Regions from separate parts of the Chishuiella sp. genome, predicted to be linked through region 3. Evidence: riboswitches for the same ligand, from Rfam matches in the RefSeq annotation. Region 3 holds a riboswitch; each other region holds the start of a gene.
What was found. A riboswitch is a leader RNA that binds a small molecule or an ion and turns the genes downstream of it on or off. The one in region 3 is predicted to bind S-adenosylmethionine.
Positions count from the first base shown of each region.

Region 1: linked by a shared signal. The riboswitch ahead of RT575_RS12660 (hypothetical protein) and the one ahead of RT575_RS00350 (homoserine dehydrogenase) in region 3 are both predicted to bind S-adenosylmethionine.
Region 2: linked by a shared signal. The riboswitch ahead of RT575_RS10325 (TonB-dependent receptor) and the one ahead of RT575_RS00350 (homoserine dehydrogenase) in region 3 are both predicted to bind S-adenosylmethionine.
Region 4: linked by a shared signal. The riboswitch ahead of RT575_RS01690 (homocysteine S-methyltransferase family protein) and the one ahead of RT575_RS00350 (homoserine dehydrogenase) in region 3 are both predicted to bind S-adenosylmethionine.

Region 1 covers NZ_DAMCLZ010000013.1:42,754-48,095, reverse strand. Annotated here, with positions in the region: gene RT575_RS12670 (DUF4294 domain-containing protein) at 1-333, opposite strand, end outside; gene RT575_RS12665 (M42 family metallopeptidase) at 396-1,487, shown strand; gene RT575_RS12660 (hypothetical protein) at 1,548-2,141, opposite strand; SAM-I-IV-variant riboswitch at 2,193-2,285, opposite strand; gene RT575_RS12655 (alpha/beta fold hydrolase) at 2,582-3,376, shown strand; gene RT575_RS12650 (carboxymuconolactone decarboxylase family protein) at 3,413-3,865, opposite strand; gene RT575_RS12645 (Lrp/AsnC family transcriptional regulator) at 3,973-4,413, shown strand; gene obgE (GTPase ObgE) at 4,513-5,342, shown strand, end outside.
Region 2 covers NZ_DAMCLZ010000009.1:25,548-30,889, reverse strand. Annotated here, with positions in the region: gene RT575_RS10330 (amino acid permease) at 1-198, opposite strand, end outside; gene RT575_RS10325 (TonB-dependent receptor) at 289-2,673, opposite strand; SAM riboswitch class I at 2,740-2,845, opposite strand; gene RT575_RS10320 (cupin-like domain-containing protein) at 3,040-3,921, shown strand; gene RT575_RS10315 (hypothetical protein) at 3,993-4,523, opposite strand; gene RT575_RS10310 (hypothetical protein) at 4,534-5,342, opposite strand, start outside.
Region 3 covers NZ_DAMCLZ010000001.1:69,041-74,382, forward strand. Annotated here, with positions in the region: gene RT575_RS00345 (carboxypeptidase regulatory-like domain-containing protein) at 1-2,668, opposite strand, end outside; SAM riboswitch class I at 3,028-3,126, shown strand; gene RT575_RS00350 (homoserine dehydrogenase) at 3,252-4,433, shown strand; gene RT575_RS00355 (metal-dependent transcriptional regulator) at 4,553-5,212, shown strand; gene RT575_RS00360 (DUF1573 domain-containing protein) at 5,260-5,342, opposite strand, start outside.
Region 4 covers NZ_DAMCLZ010000001.1:389,214-394,555, forward strand. Annotated here, with positions in the region: gene metH (methionine synthase) at 1-1,184, opposite strand, end outside; gene RT575_RS01690 (homocysteine S-methyltransferase family protein) at 1,172-2,170, opposite strand; SAM riboswitch class I at 2,221-2,324, opposite strand; gene RT575_RS01695 (hypothetical protein) at 2,653-3,228, opposite strand; gene RT575_RS01700 (HIT domain-containing protein) at 3,372-3,623, shown strand; gene RT575_RS01705 (ElyC/SanA/YdcF family protein) at 3,673-4,317, shown strand; gene RT575_RS01710 (GNAT family N-acetyltransferase) at 4,363-5,199, opposite strand.

The sequences.
Region 1 (5,342 bases), on a different contig from region 3:
TTTTTTATCCATTGATTGGATAGTATCTGATACATGATTGTATTCACGAACGGCAGTTCTTACATAAGGCCAAACATCACGAACACGTTTTCTTAGCCATAAATAATATTTTTTTTCTAAATCTGTTTTTAATTTTACTGTATAAAAATTAGATTCATTTAAATGTATAGTATCTTCAGGGTTAAATGTAAAATCATCTAAACTTGTAGAATCATTTTTTATTTGTTGAGTAGAGTTTTTTCCTCCAAGATCTAATCCAAATATTTGAGCATTTGAATTTGGAGAAAAATAAAAAATAAATAATATGATGATACAAAAATTGTAATATTTCATGTGTTCAAATTTGTTGAGAACTGTCCCTAAAATTAGTACATTTGTTATAAAATATAAGAAAAATGACTAAAAATAATTTATTTGATAATCAATCTTTAGATTTTTTAAAGGAATATTTAAATACAGCTTCACCAACAGGATTTGAAAGTGCTGGACAAAAAGTATGGATAGATTATATTAAGCCTTATGTAGATGAAGTAAAAACAGATAATTATGGTTCTGCATATGGAGTAATTAATCCAGAAGCTAAATATAAAGTTGTTATTGAGGCACATGCAGATGAAATTTCATGGTTTGTAAATTATATTTCAGATGATGGTTTAATTTATGTTATTAGAAATGGAGGTTCTGATCATATGATAGCTCCATCTAAAATAGTTAGTATTCATACTAAAAAAGGAATTGTAAAAGGTGTTTTTGGATGGCCTGCAATTCATTTACGTCAAGGAGCAAAAGAGGAAGCTCCAACGCCAGATAAAATTTGGATAGATACAGGATGTACAACAAAAGAAGAGGTTTTAGAATTGGGAATTCATGTAGGTTGTGTTATAACATATCCAGATGAATTTTTTACACTAAATGATCGTTATTTCGTTTGTCGAGCAATAGACAATAGAATGGGAGGTTTTATGATTGCTGAAGTTGCTCGTAAAATTGCTGAGAATAAAGATAAATTGGATTTTGGATTATATATTGTTAATGCTGTACAAGAAGAGGTAGGTTTACGTGGAGCAGAAATGATTACGCAAACAATAAAACCAAATGTAGCTATTGTTACAGATGTTACACATGATACCACAACTCCTATGATTACAAAGTCAAAAGAAGGAGAACAAAAATGTGGAGATGGCCCTGTTATTTATTATGCTCCAGCTGTACAGAATAATTTAAGAGAATTAATTATTGATTCGGCAGAAAAAAATAATATACCTTTTCAAAGAGCGGCTAGTTCTCGTGTAACAGGAACGGATACAGATGCTTTTGCTTACAGTAATGGAGGTGTGCCTTCAGCACTTATTTCTTTACCACTTAGATATATGCATACAACTGTAGAGATGGTTCATCAGGCAGATGTAAAAAATGTAATTGAATTGATTTACGAATCAGTTAAAACAATAAAAAATAATCACGATTTCAAATATCATTCAATCTAATTAATAGTATGATATAAGAAAAAAAGCAATTTATAACCAAGTTATAAATTGCTTTTATTTTTATGCTAAAATAAGTTCTTTAATCACGGAATTATCTTTATGAATAGATATTCTTTTATAACCTTTATAGTAATTATCCTTATCAATTACTATTATAGAACTTTTTAAAGTAATTCTTTTTAAAACATTCTGATTAGGAAATTGTTGAAACTTATTTTTGAATGTAATAAATACGTCATTTTCATTTAATTCTTGAATTTTATCTTCAGAGATAATTTCAATAAAATCATCTGCTAAAAAAAGTTGATCGAATATGTAGTCAAAGGTTTTTAATCTTTTTCCTTTTAATTCTTCACTTGTCATTAAAAAGTTTTTTAATCTTCTAACAATTGGATAAAAATTACCAACTAATGGAGGTTTGGGAATATTTTTTTCAAATAAGCAATCATCTATTAAATGAAGAGAATTTTTAATATCTAATTCATTTAACTGAAAGTTGTAAAGATGTCTGTATTCTAAATTTCTATTTTTAAACTCTTTTAAAAGAATCTCTTTTAAATCTTTGTTCGTAATAGGTAATTGGTAATTAATGAAATGAACTAGTTTTTCATTTGTAATTGATGTTAAATTTAATTCTGAAATGTTTTGTGACATACAATAAATATTTATTTTTATTAAACAATTATTGTATTTCGATGAATAAAGGAGAAACGTTTTATTTGGATTGATTCCCGTATTATTTTACCACCGTGGAGACTACTCTCGGTTGGTACCGCTTTTCGGTTCGAAATACATAGCAAATATACAATAAAAAGAATATTTACAGAAAATTTTACAAATTATTATCATTTTTTTTAGAAAAAGTAGATTTATTTTTTATAAATTTGGGGTATAAGCAATTAAAAAATGAAAAAAATGTATTTTAATATTTCAATTCGTCAACAGGTTTGTAAGTTCAGGCTAGGGAATGTTATACATTAATATAATAAATTATTTTTATTTTTTAATTGGTAAAGTTCCCTATCGAAGAAATCGATAGGGATTTTTTTTATAAACAATTTTAAATATTACCATCAACCAAAAATTACATAATTATGCAAAATTTACAACAGTTACAAGTGCCTGTATGGCCATTAGAGGATAACACAATTTTAAGTAAAGTATCAGTTACTTACCAAGTATTTGGTTTACCATTAGGAACAGCTCCAGTTGTATTAATTAATCATTCATTACAAGGAGATTCTGATAGCGCTTATCATTGGGATGGAGTTATGGGAAAAAATAAAGCAATTGATCTTAATGAATATACTGTTATTACTATAGATATACCTGGTAATGAAGTTTCAAAGTCAATAAACTATGATTATTTGCCTTTTGATCGTATTACTGCAAGAGATGTAGCTGTTTTATTTTGGTTGACTTTATTTGAATTAGAAATTAATGAAGTTTTTGCTATAATAGGAGCTGATTTAGGAGGTGGAATAGCATGGGAAATGGCTTGTTTATTTCCAAATAAAGTATTAAATATAATTCCTATAGCATCAAGCCCTAAAACTCAAGATTGGGTGATTGAAGAACCTAAAGCTAAGAATGATTATTTAAAATCAATATTTTATTCAATTGATATTTCTAGACATAGAACAGATATTTTAGAGATAACACAATATATAAAATCTAAAATACACGTTATTTATGTAAAAGAAGAACACATATTTAATAGAGCAAAGCTTAGAAAGTTTTACACTCAACTAAATAACTATAAAAATACAGTGAAATTTTATGAGATTGAGCAGATTAAGAATAATGAATTAGTTAAAGAACATATTGATGAAGTTGAAAAAATTGTAGATCAAATTTTGGAGGCTGAATATATAAATAATGTAGCATAAAAAAATAAGCTTCCTAACTAGGAAGCTTATTTTTTTCTATAGAACATCTTTTAATTTTACAACTGCATTTAATTGATCATTTTCTGATAAATTAAAAATTTTACCAAGTTTTTGAGATGCCTGTACAAATGCAATAAATGTACATAATTCGGATATTTCTTTATCCGTAAAATATTCTTTTAAAATGTCGAAATGTTTATCAGATATAGAAAAATGGTCTTTACAAAATAATTCTGCAAAAGCACAAGCTATAGATACTTTTATATTATTAGGATTATAATTCGGTCTACCTCCTTTAACCATACAATATTCACATTTATTTTCAAAAGCTAATGTTCTGCGAATTTGTTCTAATAAATTTTGATTTAATGAAGTTTTGTGCCATAAAGATTCATCTAAATTATTCCAACTTTCTAGAATAAACTTATTATGTCCAATTTGTTTTTCAAATGGAGTAAATCCATTTTCTGAAGGTTTTAGTCTTTTCATATTATATATTTTTTCAAATTTCTAAGAAAAAAAAATATATCTAAAGTTGATTTAATATAAAACAAGTGTATTTTTAATGATTATAACTGTATTTAAAACAAGAAACAATGAAAATAATTTTGGATCACTACGATTATAAAATTCTTAAAATTTTAAATGATAATTCGAGATTAAGTTATGCAGAAATTGGTAGGTTAATTGGTTTGTCGCAATCAGCTACAAAAGAACGAATAACGAAGTTAGTTGATGATGAAGTAATCAAAAAATTTAGTGTAGATATAGATTTTCAAAAAATAGGTTATAGCTTAAAAGTGATTATTTTTTTAAAATTTAAGAATGATGAATTTAAATTATTTATAAATGACTTGTATAAGTTTCCTGAGATTATTAGTTGTAAAAGAACTACTGGAGAATATTGTTTATTAGCAGAATGTATATTAAATGATAGTTCACAACTTGAAGGTTTAATAGATCGACTAATAATTTATGGAATACCAACAACATCTATTCAGCTTTCTGAAGTAAAAGTCGATAACTTCTTCAAATAAATTTTAGATATTTTTATCTAAAAGAAAACAAATATAAATAAGATTTCATTATAATCTTTATAAATTGTACTTTTGCAAACTATTATAAAAATAAAAAATATGCAATCAAATTTTGTTGACTACGTAAAAATAAATTGTAGAGCCGGACACGGAGGTGCGGGTTCAGCAAGTTTGCATCGCGAAAAATATATCGATAAAGGAGGTCCTGATGGAGGAGATGGAGGACGAGGAGGAAATATTACACTCTTAGGAAACTCAAATTTATGGACTTTATTAGAGTTTCGTTTTAAAAAACACTTCAGAGCTCAAAATGGTGGTCGTGGTGGTAAATCAAGATCTACTGGAGCTGATGGAGAAGATATAATTTTAGATGTTCCAATTGGAACAATCGCAAAAGATGAAGAAGGAAATGTTATTGGTGAAATAACAGAGAATGGACAAGAGTTAATTATTGCTCAAGGAGGTAAAGGAGGATTAGGAAACTGGCATTTTCGTTCTGCAACACGTCAAACACCTCGTTATGCTCAACCAGGATTAGATGGAGTTGAAGGTCAATTTACATTAGAGTTGAAGATACTAGCTGATGTAGGTCTTGTTGGGTTTCCCAATGCAGGAAAATCTACATTACTTTCTGCTGTTTCTGCTGCAAAACCAAAAATAGCAGATTATGCATTTACGACTTTAACACCGAATTTAGGAATTGTAGAATATCGTAATCACCAATCATTTATTATGGCAGATATTCCTGGAATAATAGAAGGAGCTGCAGAAGGTAAAGGACTTGGACATCGATTCCTTAGACATATAGAAAGAAATTCTAATTTATTATTCTTAATTCCAGCTGATGCTGAAGATTATGCAAAAGAATATAAAATTTTATTGAATGAACTTCAAAAATTTAATCCTGAATTATTAGATAAAGGAAGGAT
Region 2 (5,342 bases), on a different contig from region 3:
AAATTTAGAAGCAAGTTCAGAATAAATAAAAGCTCCAATTAATGCTAAAAACCCGCCAATAATCCAAAGAAATAGAATAGAAGTTGTATTCTTTAAATCTGATATCTGATAACCTAAACTCGTAAAAACTCCAGTTCCAATCATATTCGATATCACTAAAGCAGCTGCGGTTTTCCAACCAATTTTATGATGTGCCATAAATAAAAAGTAATCAAAAAATAAAATTCCGAATGATTGATTAGTTAAAACTAAGATAATCACTCGGAATAAAATATGTATTTAAAATTTTTAAAATTTAAAACTTGCTCGTGCAAAATAATATGCTCCTGTCATTCCCATTTGTACAGGTGCATAAGGGAATACACCGTAATATGAATTTTCATAGACTTGTTTATCAGGGAAGATATCGAATAGATTATTCGCTCCGATTGTAAAATTAAAATATTTTGTAATATCATATCCAATAGAAGCATCTGTAACAACTTTTCCTGTGTGTTGCTGAATACTTCCATAAGGATATCCATTTCTTTCAACTTTTCCAAAGTATGTATTACGAACCATAAAATTAAAACCTGAAATGGCATAGTTTAAAGCTAAAGTAGCTTTAGTTTTAGGGCTTAAAGATTCAATAATATTTACTTGGTCAGGTCCAAAAAATTGTTGTCTTGGAATAGTTAATGTTTTAGGAAAATGATAATCTACAATTTTTGTTTCATTCAAATTCCCAGATAAACTTGCATTTAATTTACCTCTACCTAATCGTGTATCATAAGATATAACTAAATCCAAACCTTTCGTTTCTGTGTCAATAGCATTTGTAAAAATTCTTCCAGAAACAATTCCATATTTTTCAAAAGCAGGATCTACAATATCAGACGTTAATACAATTCGGTCTTTTACTTTGATATAATATCCATCAAGAGTTATGAATAATTTAGAAATAGGTCTAAATGTTAATCCTAAACTTGCATTAACAGATTTCTCTTGTTTTAATTTATCTAAACCTAGTTCACGAGATAAATCAGAATCATTTCTAATAATTCCTTTTGTACCAAGTTTTTGAACTCCATCATCTAAATAGAAATCTGTGTAAGCATTACTAAAATATTTTTGTTGTAAAGATGGTGCTCTAAATCCTGTAGAAATTGCTCCTCGAACAGAAAAACCTTTGGCATATTCGTAGCGTAATGCTAATTTTCCATTAACGGTATTTCCTACATCAGAATAGTTTTCGAAACGTCCAGCAATATCAGCAGAAAAATTTCCGAATTTAAATTCTCCATCTGCATAGGCAGCAACAGATTGTCTATCTGCTTTTATAACACTTGAAGGTCTGAAACCACCAAAAGTTTCCGAACCAGAACCTACGTATGAAGCCTCGTCACCAGCTCCAATTTGATATTGTTCGTAGCGGTATTCTCCTCCAAAGGCTAAATTAAAAAAATGATTGATTTTTTTAGAAAAATCTAAATTCACAACATCTTGTAAAAACTGATGTTTTCCTGCATAAAAATTAGTAGGTGAATCTGTTCCTAAAGATTGATTGATAGAATTAATAACGTCATATTTAAAAGAATTTACACCTAATGTGTTACTCAAATCAACTTTCCAACCATTAAAAGAATAACGTAATCCTGTTGAGTTAGAATAATCGTTGATATTTGATTTTATTGTTGCTTGAAAACCATTTGGATAAACTTTTAGAGACTCTGCATTTAGATCACTTGGTAAACGACGAAAACCAAAACCTTGACCTTGGCGTAAGCTTACTCCACCAAATGTATAAAATTCTAATTTGTCTGTTAATTTAGTTTCTGCATTAACAAAAAATTGTTGATTTTTTATTGCCGCATCACCAATTTGGAATCTGAAATCATTTCTAGTTAATCCTCTTTCTGATAAAATTGCATCATCTGCAGCTCTTGCAGCAGTAGGATCATCAGCAAAATCGTATGCAAAATTATCACCATATATATCTAAATTATTATTTTTAGAACGATTTGTTTTTTTACGATCACTAATTACAGCTGAGAATACAATAGAACCTTCTTTACCTAATTTAGTCCCATAGCTACCATTAAAATTATAAGTTTGTCCATCATTTCTAGATGTTTGTCCATACGTAAAGGATGCATCACCTCCTGGTTTAGATTTTAAAACAATATTTACCACACCAGCTATAGCATCAGAACCATATTGTGCCGCTGCACCATCACGAAGTACTTCTATTTTCTCAATAGCAGAAACAGGGATAGCTCCTAAATCGGTACCTACAGAACCATTTCCTACAGTATTTTGATAGTTTACTAATGAAGTTGAATGTCTTCTTTTTCCATTAATAAGAACTAAAACTTGATCTGGCCCCATTCCTCTTAATGTTACAGGATCTATATGTTCTGTACCATCTGAAGCTGATTGGCGAACTGAATTGAAAGATGGAATAACATAATTCAAAATATCATTTACAGATAACTGAGGTGATGATGTTTTTAATTTTTCTACATCTATTACATCGACAGGCACAGGAGAATTTACTACAGTTCTTTCAGAAGTACGGCCACCAATTAGAACAACTTCGTTCAAATTTGTTTCGTCTTCTTTAACGTCTTGGGCAAGAGCAAAAGATGTGCCTAGTATAGCTAGAGTTGTAAGTAAAAATTTGTTTTTTTTCATGTTTATTTTAATAAAAAATATCAAGAAACCAACATAAAAAAGTAGAATAAAAGTTAAATTCTTTTGTTCTCATCTTTCCCTTTTATTTGGGTTGGATTTAGCACCTTTTTATCATAATTTATTGGTTGCTAAGGTTTCAAAGGGCCAATCCCTCCACCTTTCTTGATAAGGACAGCAAAGATAATGTTAATAAAATGAAAAGAAAAAATAAATCTCTATTATTTTTGTAGAGTTTAAGTATTTAACAAAAATAGAATTGATTAATAGTTTGATACTTCTATTTTAAAACAATAATGAAACAACTATAATTTTATAGGGTAATAATGAATAAAATTTAATATTTTTATTCATATAAATAGATAATAAATGGGACTAAAATTAAAACCTATTGATGTTGTTGATAACATAACTAAGGAAGAATTTACAGAAAAATATTTAAAAACACGTCAGCCTGTAGTTATAAAGAACATGTCGAAGAATTGGCCCGCTTATAAAAAATGGACTTTTGATTATATGAAAGAAGCTGTTGGAGATATAACACTTCCTTTATATGATAGTTCTAAAGCTGATCCAGCAGCACCTATTAATGCTCCAGTTACAGAAATGAAATTTTCAGATTATATAGATCTTATAGAAAATGAACCAACAGATTTGAGAATTTTTTTCTTTGACCCAATAAAACATGCTCCGAAGTTGTTAGATGATTATGTTTTTCCTAAGGAACTTATGGGAGGTTTTTTAGATAAATATCCTAGTTTGTTTTTTGGAGGAGAGGGTTCTGAGACATTTCTTCATTTTGATATAGATATGCCACATATTTTTCATACACATTTTAATGGAAGAAAACATGTTTTGCTTTTTGAATATAAATGGAAGGAAAGACTTTATAAATTGCCATATGCAACTTATTCTTTAGAGGATTATAGTATTGAACATCCCGATTTTGATAAATTTCCTGCTTTAGATGGAGTAGAAGGTATTGAATGTTTTTTAGAGCATGGTGATACATTATTTATGCCAACAGGTTGGTGGCATTGGATGAAATACCTTGATGGAAGCTTTTCAATTTCTTTAAGAGCATGGGATAAATCTTGGGCTGTAAAAACACATTCTTTATGGAACCTTGTGGTACAAAGAAACTTTGATAATTTTATGAAGAAAAATTTTAAAGGTAAATACATGGATTGGAAAGAAAAAGAAGCCATTAAAAGAGCAGAATATGCTTTAAAAAATAATAGACCTAGTTGATTAAACTAGGTCTATTATTTTTAAAAAAAGCTACAATTCATATACTGAATGTAGCTTTTTTATGTTATTATTTATTTCCAATAATTCCAAACTTTACCATCGAATACAGCAAATGAGTCACTTTCTGTATCATAGCAAATAGTACCAGCTACAGGTGACAAGATATTTTCATGAGGTCTAAATACTTTTGGAAGTATTAAAGCTTTATCAGTAGATTCTAGTATTAAAACACCTTCTGCTTCACTACTTTCAGCACCTATAATTACACCTTTACCAATTTCCTCAGTTGTATTAATATTTGCTGAGGTACTTATATCATTATTGTTTTCATCTTTTTGCGCATCAAAACTTCCTTCATCACTAAGTTCTAACCATTCGTTGTTTTGGAAAACTTTTACTTTTAAATCATTTTTATCAATTAAAAGAGTCCCATTTGTATAGTTAGTTGTAGTTTCTATATCTGCTATAGGTAAAATAATTCCTTTTTTTTCATTTCCAAAATCAAGTATTCCAGCTCCATCAACTTGATTTTTACCTATTGATACTTGAGCATAAAGTAAGTTTGTGCTCAAAATAAGACATAATATAATAAATTTTTTCATGTTTAAAATTTTATTCATTACAAGATTTTTGAATACAATTCCATGTACTACCATTGTATATACTGATACATTTTTTATCATCACTAATATCAAATATAATCATTCCTTTTACCCAATTATTTGCTCCAATAGCTGTAGGGGTTGTTCTTGTTAAGACCATGCCTTTTTTACCAGATTCGAGAACTAAGAATCCATTTGGAACATTTTCTGGCCAATTACTAAATTGACTTTTTAATGTAGAAATACCTGTATTAGAATCAATTGTCGTGCCGCCGGTTGGAGATTTAGTACAATATGAGCAATAATCTAAATCAGTTTCACCATTAGCATTAATTGTAGATGAACCTAAACAAATATCTTCTGATTCACTTGTTAGATCATAACTAAAAGTTGATTCAACAGGGTTTAATGTATCAGGATTAATTTCATAATTAGATATATCATTAGATGCTTTTACTTTAAATGTTATAGTGCTTATTCCAGCAGGAAGAGTAATATCCTCATATTCTAGACTTCCATCATCTCCAGTATTAGTACCAATATTTAGACCGCTAGAAGTTGTAATACTATTATTCACTAAAGTAAACACTTCGCTATCATATTCTAAGTTTAAGAAAATATTAGACAAAGTAAAACTATTAGGATTATTAATATTTAATGTTACTTCGATTTCATCATTAAGTACAAAACACTTTTTATTTAAAGACATAGACGTTATCACACGTTTTGGTCTATCCGAATCTACTGCAGATGTAATTGTAACTGATTCTCCAGTTAAACGATCAATACTAGAAATTTCAGTTGTAATTCCTGATGAGT
Region 3 (5,342 bases):
CTCCGATAGCAGAAAATCGAACTCCTGCGTTTATCCCCCAAAATGTTGGAGTAGTTCCGTATATTACAACTTTATGACGAAAATGATTATCAGAATAAGTCATTTTACTTAAGTTTCTAGGATCATCTTTTACTAAAAGAGATAAAGTAGCTGAGTTAGCAACATTTCCATTGTATGAAGTGTTATCTTTTGTATCATTCCATGTATATGAAACAGATATTTGTCCTTCTTTATAATAGTTATATGTTCCATCAATAACAAAGGCATATTGATTAACTTTTCCATCACTAACCATTTCTAGTACGCGACCAATTTTATCACTTTTTCTACCTAACATCCAATCAGTAGCTCCATTTGTAGTATTAATAGAATTTGCAGGTACATATACACCACGATTATCTTCTGCAGCGATTCTAAAGAAAGGTTGATCGACCATATTTCTATCAACATACATATAGTTGTTTCTACCTAAAGACATATAAGCATGTGCTCCAACTTTGAAACGATTGCTAAAGAAATGCGTATATGAAGCATTTGCTTTGTACACAACAGGAACTTTAGCATCTTTTGAATTCATGTTTATAGTTGATATTTTAGGAATGTTTGGATTGTTGAATAATTCTGCTCCAGGTGCTGAGCTAGGGTTTTGTCTGTAACCAATAAAATCAGGTCTTGGAACTAAATCTCCTTGTACATCAATAGAAGCAACTCTAGTACCATCAAAAACCATGTTATTAATCATTGCATAGTTATTAATATCAGAACCAAAAATACCAGCTCCAAGACGTACAATATCTGTTTTATTTTCGTTTAAATCCCAAGTAAATTGGAATCGAGGTTGTACTTGAAATGTTTTTAAAACATTATCAGTTCTTAATCCAAGTTCATCATAAACTAATTGATTAAAGTTTCCTTTATTAAAATAATGAGTATAATCTAATCTTAATCCACCTATTAATTCTAATCCAGGAGCAAGTTTAGTCTGTAATTGTCCATAAACACCAGTAGCAAGAATATTTTGTTTTACTCTATTGTCTTCATTTAGATATACTTCTCTTGCGTAACGGTAAGGAGTTAAATTATCAAAGTTATCTAAACCAGTAAAGTAATAACGACCATTCATTTCACTTCCGTAAAGGGAATTCATATGTGTATACATCATATCAAACCCAAAAGTGTAATTTATTTTTTCTGTATTCCAATATAAGTTATCAGTAATTTGAAAAACATGATTATAAAAATTTTCGGGAGAATAACGTTGTCCACCAATTTGTATGTTTGTAAATACATCCTTTCCGTTAACATTAGATTGTACTCGTTCTACAATTGCACGAGGAATATTTGATTTAGGTAATTGGCTATTAGGTGTAGATTCTTCTGAAGTGTACAAATGTTGAACTTTTAATTCATTTGTTAATTTAGAAGATAGTTTAGATCGTAAACTTGCCATTAAGCTATTATCAACAGAGTTTACATCACCATAAACTTCATATAAATTTATAGAAGTATTATCACCTAATCCAAGATTATTTCTATCATTTACGTAATTATTGCGAATTGTTAATAAATTACGATCATTAATTTGCCAATCTAATCTCAAAAATAATGCATCAGTTCCTCTTTTACGATCAAATTGGCCAAACTGTGGCGAATTAGCAACACCGTATTTTCTTCTTGAAATATCAACGAAACGATCAAGAGAAGATTGACTTAAATTATATCTTGCTTCATCTTGTTCATTTCTAAGGTCAGCTATAATTAATGGTGAAGAATGTGCTTGATGATCCCATGCAAAGAAATAATGAAGTTTATCTTTGATAATTGGTCCTCCTAGTGTAAAACCATATTGATAAGTAGAAAATTTAGAATCTCTTTTATTTGCATTAATATCATAAGGACTAGATAACCAGTCAGTACGACCAAACATAAATGCACTTCCTGATAAAGTATTTGTTCCTGATTTAGTAACAGTATTTATAGTTCCTCCACCGCTTCGGCCATAAGTAACATCATAAGCGTTTGTTACAACAGCAAACTCACGAACGGATTCCATAGAAATAGAATATGGTCCACCGTTTCTATTTGTAGCCCCACCAGAAGTTGGATTTTTTGCAGTCATACCATCTATAGTAAAGTTTGTAGACGATGCTAATTGACCAGATAAATTACTTCCAGAGCTTAATGGTGATAGATCGATTAATGAAGTGAAATTTCTTCCATTAACAGGTAATCTCTCAATGTCTTTTGCTGTAACAGACGTAGAAGAGCCTATATTTTTTATTGTATTTTTTAATGAATTTGCTCTAACTTCTACACCTTCAATTTCTATTATTTCAGGGGAAGAATTTAGGTTAAAATCAATTTTTATATCATCACCAAGATTTAATTGATATCCATCTTTTATTTCTTCTCCATATTCGTTAGAGATAGCAGTAATGGTATAAGGTCCACCTAAAGGTAATTGTTTAAAATAGAACTCACCTTTTTCATTAGTAAATGTGGAAGTTGTAAAACCTGTGGATTCGTTTTTCACTTGTACAGTTACAGTATGTATTCCATTCCCATTTTCGTTGAAGACTTTTCCAGAAATAGAAGCTTGTGTTCCTTGTCCGTATACACAAATTGTGGTGGCGGTTAATGCAGCTAAAGTTGTAAATTGTTTTATCATCTAGTTAATGTTTATGTGTTTAATTTGGATGTAAAACTAATTTTTGGATATAAACTGAATGTTAAGGAAAAATAAACGTTAAGTTATCGTATTGTTAAAATAGTTAATAAATAGTTAAATCAAAATAAATCTTTCTAATAATTTATATTAGTGATTTTTCATGTTAAAATATGTTTTTTATTAAAACTTAATAAAACAGAATAAAATTATGTATATTAATAAAAAACAGAATAAAATTATGTTTTGTATTGTTTTTTAATTATTTATAGAAAAATATGAATAAATTTAGTCTTTTTTATTTGGATAATACATTTTAAATGTAGTAGATTTGTGCCAACGAAATAGTTTATAAAATTTACAATTTATCAAGAAAAGTGGAGGGAAATGGCCCGATGAAACTTTAGCAACCTGATTACACATCAAGGTGCTAAATCCATCCTTAATAGGGGAGATGAATAAAAACAAAATTCAATCAATCAATAATAATTTTATTAAAATTGGTTCATCTGTTTTTATTTAGACAGTTGGATCATTTTTTTTATCTACTTGTCTTGATATCAAAAACATTTTACAATTTAAAGATATGGCAAAGTTAAACATTGGTTTATTTGGTTTTGGAGTAGTCGGTGAAGGAATTTACAAGGTTTTAGAGGATAAACCTCAAATAAATGCTACAATAAAAAAAATAGTTATAAAAGATATAGATAAACCACGTAACGCACCAAAAGAATTATTTTCTACAAACGCAGATGATATATTAGATGATGAAGATATAAATCTTGTAGTAGAACTTATATCTGAAGCTGATGCGGCGTATTCTATTATAAAAAAATCCTTTAGTAAAGGAAAACATGTTGTTAGTGCAAATAAAAAAGTAATAGCAGATCATCATAGAGAATTATTAGAATTACAAGAAAAAAATAATGTTTCTTTTCTTTATGAAGCTGCGGTTTGCGGTTCTGTTCCTATTATTAGAAATCTAGAAGAATATTTTGATAATGATTTGTTAAATTATGTATCTGGAATTGTAAACGGAACAACTAATTATATTTTAACTAAAATGGTCAATGAGAATGAATCTTATCAAAATGCATTAAAATCAGCACAAGAAAATGGTTTTGCTGAAGCTGATCCAACTGCAGATGTAGAAGGTTTTGATGCTGCGAGTAAGATATCTATAATAACTCTACATGCTTTTGGTAAAAAAATAAATGTAGATGATGTTATAAGAAAAGGAATTACATCTTTACAGATTCAAGATTTGAAATATGCTAAAGAAAAAGGTTATACAATAAAGTTAATTGCTAAATCTCAAATAATTCCAGAAACTAACGAAATAAATTCGACGGTTTTACCAACGTTTATTCCTTTGGATAAAACAATTGCATTAGTTAACAACGAATATAATGGTGTTTTGATTGGAAGTTCTTTATCTGATGAACAATTTCTTTATGGAAAAGGAGCAGGGAGATTTCCGACAGCGTCTGCAGTATTAAGTGATATATCTGCACTTAAATATGATTATAAATATTCTATAAGAAAGTACGAGAATTCAGAAAAAGGAAAATTTAATCAATCAGGAATTGTGAAAATTTATCTTGGTTCTTCAATAAAATTAGATGATTATTTTGCTGTTTTTCAAGAAGTCGAAGAACGATATGAGAGTAAAGATTATAATCATATTATAGGTTTGATTGATATAAATAAATTAAAAGATAATAATTTTATTCATAATCCTAACCTTTCTATAATTGCTTTTGAATAAATTTCGTGAACTAATAGCAGTTAATTTATAAATTAATTGCTATTAGTTTTTTATTGATTTATCTAAGTATAAAATTAAAAGTTTTCTAAATAATGAATTCTTTAAATTATATTTGTCTAATGAATTCATTAGTTGAAGAAAACTATTTAAAAGCTCTATTTCATTTATCTAAAAATGGTAAAGGAGAAGTTAATGTTAAGGATTTAAGTAAGCATTTGGAAATAAAAATGCCTACTGTAAATAGTATGATGAAAAAATTAGCTGAAAAAGATTTGGTCATTTATGAGTCATATAAGCCCTTACGTTTATCTGAAAAAGGAATAATAAAAGCATCTTTGATTGTTAGAAAACATAGATTAACAGAAATGTTTTTAGTTGAAAAAATGGGATTTGGCTGGGAGCAGGTTCATGAAGTTGCAGAACAGATTGAACATATCCAAAGCCCTTTATTTTTTGATAAAATGGATGAGATTTTAAATTATCCTAAAGTTGATCCTCATGGTTCTCCAATTCCTGATAAAGAAGGAAATTTTGAAATTGTAAACTATAAAAAATTAGCTGAATTTAAAAAAGGTGATGAGGTAGAAATTTGTGCTGTAATTTATTCTTCAGAAGATTTTTTGAAATATTTAAATTCTAAAGATATTCAGTTAAATGATAAAATAAAGATTTTGGATTTGGAAGAGTTTGATGGAACAATGACAGTTGAATTCTCTCAAAAAGAGAATAAAATTGAAACTTTTAGTAATCATGTTACATTAAGACTTTTAGCAAAATAAAATATTTGAACATTAAAAAGCCAAGCATTTAGCTTGGCTTTTTAATATTATTCAGCTTTACCTTTTATTCTAAAGATTTTTCTAGAACTAACAGGATCATTAGAAGTGATAGTTACAGATTTATTAAAAT
Region 4 (5,342 bases), 320 kb from region 3:
AAATATGCCACAGCTTTTTTCATTACACGAGCAGATTTTACAACTTGTGGTAAAAACATTTTTCCGCTTCCAAATAAGTCACCAACGACATTCATTCCATCCATCAAAGGACCTTCAATTACTCGTAATGGTGATTCTATTTTTTCTAAAGCCTCAGCCGTATCTTGGTCAATAAATTCAGTAATACCTTTTACTAAAGCTATCTCTATTCGCTTTTCTAAAGGTAATTCTCGCCAAGCATCATCTTTTTTCTTTTCTTTTGTAATACCTTTTAATCCTTCGGCAAAGTCAATTAAACGCTCTGTAGCATCATCTCGTCTATCTAAAAGGACATCTTCTACATGTTCTAGTAAATCTTTTGGAATATCATCATAAATCTCAATCATTTCGGGATTTACAATTCCCATATCCATTCCATTTTTTATGGCATGATATAGAAAAACAGTGTGCATTGCTTCACGAACAGCATTGTTTCCTCTAAAAGAAAACGAAACATTCGAAACACCACCAGAAACCATTGCATGAGGTAAATTTTCTTTGATCCATTTTGTCGCATTAAAAAAGTCGATTGCATTTCTACGATGTTCTTCCATTCCTGTTGCAACAGGAAATATATTAATATCAAATATTATATTTCTTGGGTTGAATTTTACTTCATTAACCAAGATATAATAAGATCGTTTTACAATTTCTATTCTACGTTCGTAGTTGTCAGCTTGTCCTTTTTCATCAAAAGCCATAATAATAGCAGCTGCACCATAACGTTTTATTTTTTTTGCATGTTCTATGAAAAGTTGTTCTCCTTCTTTCAGAGAAATAGAATTCACAATTGCTTTTCCTTGAACATTTTTTAAACCAGCTTCTATAATTTCCCATTTAGAAGAATCTATCATAATAGGAACTCTAGAAATATCTGGTTCAGAGGCAACTAATCGTAAATATTTAACCATAGAAGCAACACCATCAATCATTCCCTCATCCATGTTGATATCAATGACTTGTGCACCACCTTCAACCTGGTCGCGAGCAACTTGAAGTGCTTCTTCAAATTTTTCTTCTTTTATTAATCGTAAAAAACGTTTAGAACCTGTTACGTTTGTACGCTCTCCAACATTTACAAAATTGGAATTTTCTCGAATAATTAGTGGTTCTAATCCAGAAAGTTGAATTTTTATACCTGACATCGTTCATCTATTTTTCTTGGTTCATATTGTTTTGCTAAATCAGCCATCAGTTTTATATGATTAGGAGTTGAACCACAACAACCTCCAATTATATTCACTAATTTTTTGTCTAAAAAAGGACGTATATTATCTAGCATCATTTCTGCTGTCTCATCATATCCACCAAATGCATTTGGTAATCCTGCATTTGGATAGGCGCTTACATAGAAAGGAGCTTTTTCTGCAAGAACTTCTAAATAAGGAATTAAATCTGATGCTCCTAAAGCACAATTTAGTCCAATAGAAAGTAAATCGATATGTTCTAATGAAATAAGAAATGCTTCTGTTGTTTGTCCAGATAATGTACGACCAGATTTATCTGTTATTGTTCCAGAAGCCATTAATGGTACATTTATTCCTGTTTCATCAATAGCATCTTGTATTCCAAAAAATGCAGCTTTGGCATTTAAAGTATCAAAAATAGTTTCTACAAGTAAGGCGTCAGCACCAGCTTCTAGCATTGTTTTAGCTTGTCGATAATAAACATTGGCTAATGTATCAAAGTCTATATCTCTATAACTAGGATCGTTAACTTGTGGAGATATAGATGCAGTTTTATTCGTAGGACCTAGTGAGCCAACAACAAAACGAGGTTTATCAGGTGTAGAATATTCTATACAAGCTTCTTTTGCTAAACGTACTGCTTCATAGTTTAATTCATCAACTAAATCAACCATGTCATAATCAACCATAGAAATTATATTAGCATTGAATGTGTTAGTTTCTAACAAATCAGCACCAGCTTCTAAATATTCTCTATGAATGTCTTTTATTATTTTTGGTTGTGTAAGAACCAATAAATCATTATTTCCTTTTAGCGAAGTATGAAAATCCTTAAATCTTTCTCCTCTGTAATCTTCTTCTTGTAAATTGTGCTTTTGTATCATAGTTCCCATAGCACCATCAAGAATAACAATTCGTTCTTTTAATATATCGTTTAATGTCATTTTGTATAAAAATTTGACTGTATAACGAAAGTGGAAGTTGTTCTCATATTTCTTCATATTTCTCTTTTTAAAAAAGAGTAGGATGTAGCACCCAACTTACTTTGGGTTGCTAAGATTTCATAGGGCCTATTCCCTCAATCTTTCGTCATAAAGCGTTATGCAAAATTATTTATTCTATTTATAATAAAAAAATGATAATCAGTGAAATGAAGAATTATTTATAAGACAAAAAACTAAGTTAATAATACATCTTAATTCAATTGATTTTTAATTTATAATTTGTCTCAGTTTAGAATTTTATTCTAAATATCGATTGTTTTTTAGAAAAAGTATTTTTAATTAATTTTATTTAAATTTTTATAGTTGTTATTGCCTTAATTTTAAAAGGTATAAAATTATTTTAGAATGGTTTTACCATTGAATATATTGATAAGAGAATCTAAATTCTCCATTTCTAAAAGATTCATGAGGAATTGTTTTGTTTACAGCAATCCAGATCTATCAGTAGCTATTACAAAATAATTTGTACTCATGGTTATAGTTTGATATGACCCATTTGCAGTTGTAGAATATCTTACACCAAGTTCCTCTTTGTTATTGTGTGGTTTAAATGCTAAGTATCCTTTTAGGTCTGTGTCTAAAGCTCTTGAAGCTAGTGTGTTTACAGGCAACTCAGCTCTTGCTGAAATAGTCCAGAATTCACACCAATAAGGTCCAGGAGGTATACCATATTTTTTTGCAATATCAGGTTTGAAAACAAAAGAATAATAACCTTTTTTATTAGCAGGATTTTTAGTGATAGTTCTTGTGCCCAAGGTTTGAAAAATTGGTCTATTATCCCAAGGGCTAGTATTAATTTCAAGAGGCTTTAATCTGATATTTTCATTAGTAGTTATAAAATTTTGGTTTAAGTCATTTAGAATTTTAGAATTTTCTTCAGATTCTTTTAACAATTTTTCATATGATAGAACACTAGAATCGGTGTCATCATCACTACTACAACTAAAAGTAAAAGAACAGATAGAAGCACAAGATAGTAATAATATAATTTTTTTCATTTGGTAGTATTTTGTTTAAGATAAGTATTTTTAATTAAAAATTTAAACAAAATTGTATTTTCTTGTAAAATATTATAAAACAATAACTTATAATAACTTAGTTATGAAGATGAAAATTTTTTAGCTTTTTTGGATATTGATCTATAAATAAAGGTCATTTACCTATAATACCTAAAATTGATGTGTTAGATTTTGATGAATTAGAGGATTCTTTACTGTTGAAATTAACTTTACTTTCTAAAAAAATATTAATTCAATTGAAAAAAGAATATAATTTAGATGGATATACAATTATGCAAAATGGAGGAGATTTTAATGATATAGGGCATTTACATGTTCACTTATTTCCTAGATATCATAATGATGGTTTTGATTGGGTTTATAGAAAAGAATAAAAAAAAAGTTTTATTTTCGATTACATTTCAAAAATCCAAATAGCTTCCTATGAAGAAATTTTTTAAAAAGACAATTATTTATTTCCTACTTCTACTATTAGTGGTTGTTCTTTTTAGTTTTTATGCTAATTATAAAATAGAGAAATCGACAAAAGATTTTGTTACATATAATGTAAATGAATTGCCAGAAACAAAAGTTGCTTTGGTTCTAGGTACAGCACCTAATTTGGTTAATGGTTACCAAAATTATTATTTTACTTATAGAATTATTGCTGCCGATGAGCTATACAAATCAGGTAAAGTGACTCATTTTATTTTAAGTGGAGATCATGGACGAAAAGATTATAATGAGCCAGAAACAATGAAAAAAGCATTAATAGAAAAAGGTATTCCAGAGAATGTTATTTATTTAGATTATGCTGGTTTTAGAACGTTAGATTCAATGATTCGCGCAAAAGAAATATTTGGACAATCAAAATTTATAGTTGTTTCTCAGAAATTTCATAATCAACGAGCTATATTTATTGGTAAACAAAATGGGATTGATGCTTATGGGTATAATGCTAAAGATGTTAATAAACAAGCAGGATTAAAAACAAATGTAAGAGAGTTTTTCGCTAGAACAAAAGTTTTTATTGATAATTGGTTTGGTATACAGCCAAAATTTTTAGGAAAGAAGATAAAAATTAATTGAATATGTAATAAAAAAAGAACTTCATTTGAAGTTCTTTTTTTATTATTATAATGTTTTAATCATTTCGTATTGATTATCATACATAGATAATCCAAGAGATTTGATGAAATTGTTCGTAGTCAATTCATTTTCATCAATATTTATCATTTTGATTTCTTTATTTTTTAAATCACTAAATAGAATAGAAGCTAAGTATCTATTTCTATATTCATGATGAACACCAAATTCATAAATACGAGTATTCTTTTTATTAATGATTTTGTAAGCAACTAAATTATTACCTTCAAAAATACCTGTAATTAAACAATCATCAATGATATTTTTAATACTTTGGATATCATTTTTCCATGTAGGTTTTATATCCCAAAAGTTTTCTGTAATTAAATTTAAATCTGAAAAAGTCTTAATTTCATGTAATGGGTTTACAACTAAAATTGGAATACCTTTGTAACTATTAAGAGTTCTAGTTTTTACAAAACCACATGTTTCATATGCTTTTATTGCAAAATCATTTTTAGTGTTCACATCTAAATAAATACTTTTTACATTTATAGCCTTTAATTCAGAAAAACTATAATCAAGCATTTGTTGTGTTATTCTATTTCCTCTAAATTCAGGTGACACACCAGTTCCACCAATATAACTTACTTTTTGATTGTTTTGAATTCTTATTCCATATAATAAAAATCCAACTAAAACATCATCTATAAAAGCACCAATAGAAAATTCTAAATCAATGTCTTCCATCTTCAGTTTTTTCTGAAATTGATCTACATTTAGATGAATTGGTATATAGTAATTCTTATAGGACAAATTGTATAATGCTGATAATTCATTAATATCAACATTTCTTAACGACTCTATTTTTATGTTTGTTTGCATGATAGTTATTTGCACAACAAAAATATAACCAACATTTAGATCTATTCTAAAAATTATCATAAAAATTGATAGTTATTTTCTATGATAAATTTCGAATTTGATAAATTTTTTGACTTAAAAGTGTCATTAAGTAAAATTCAGTT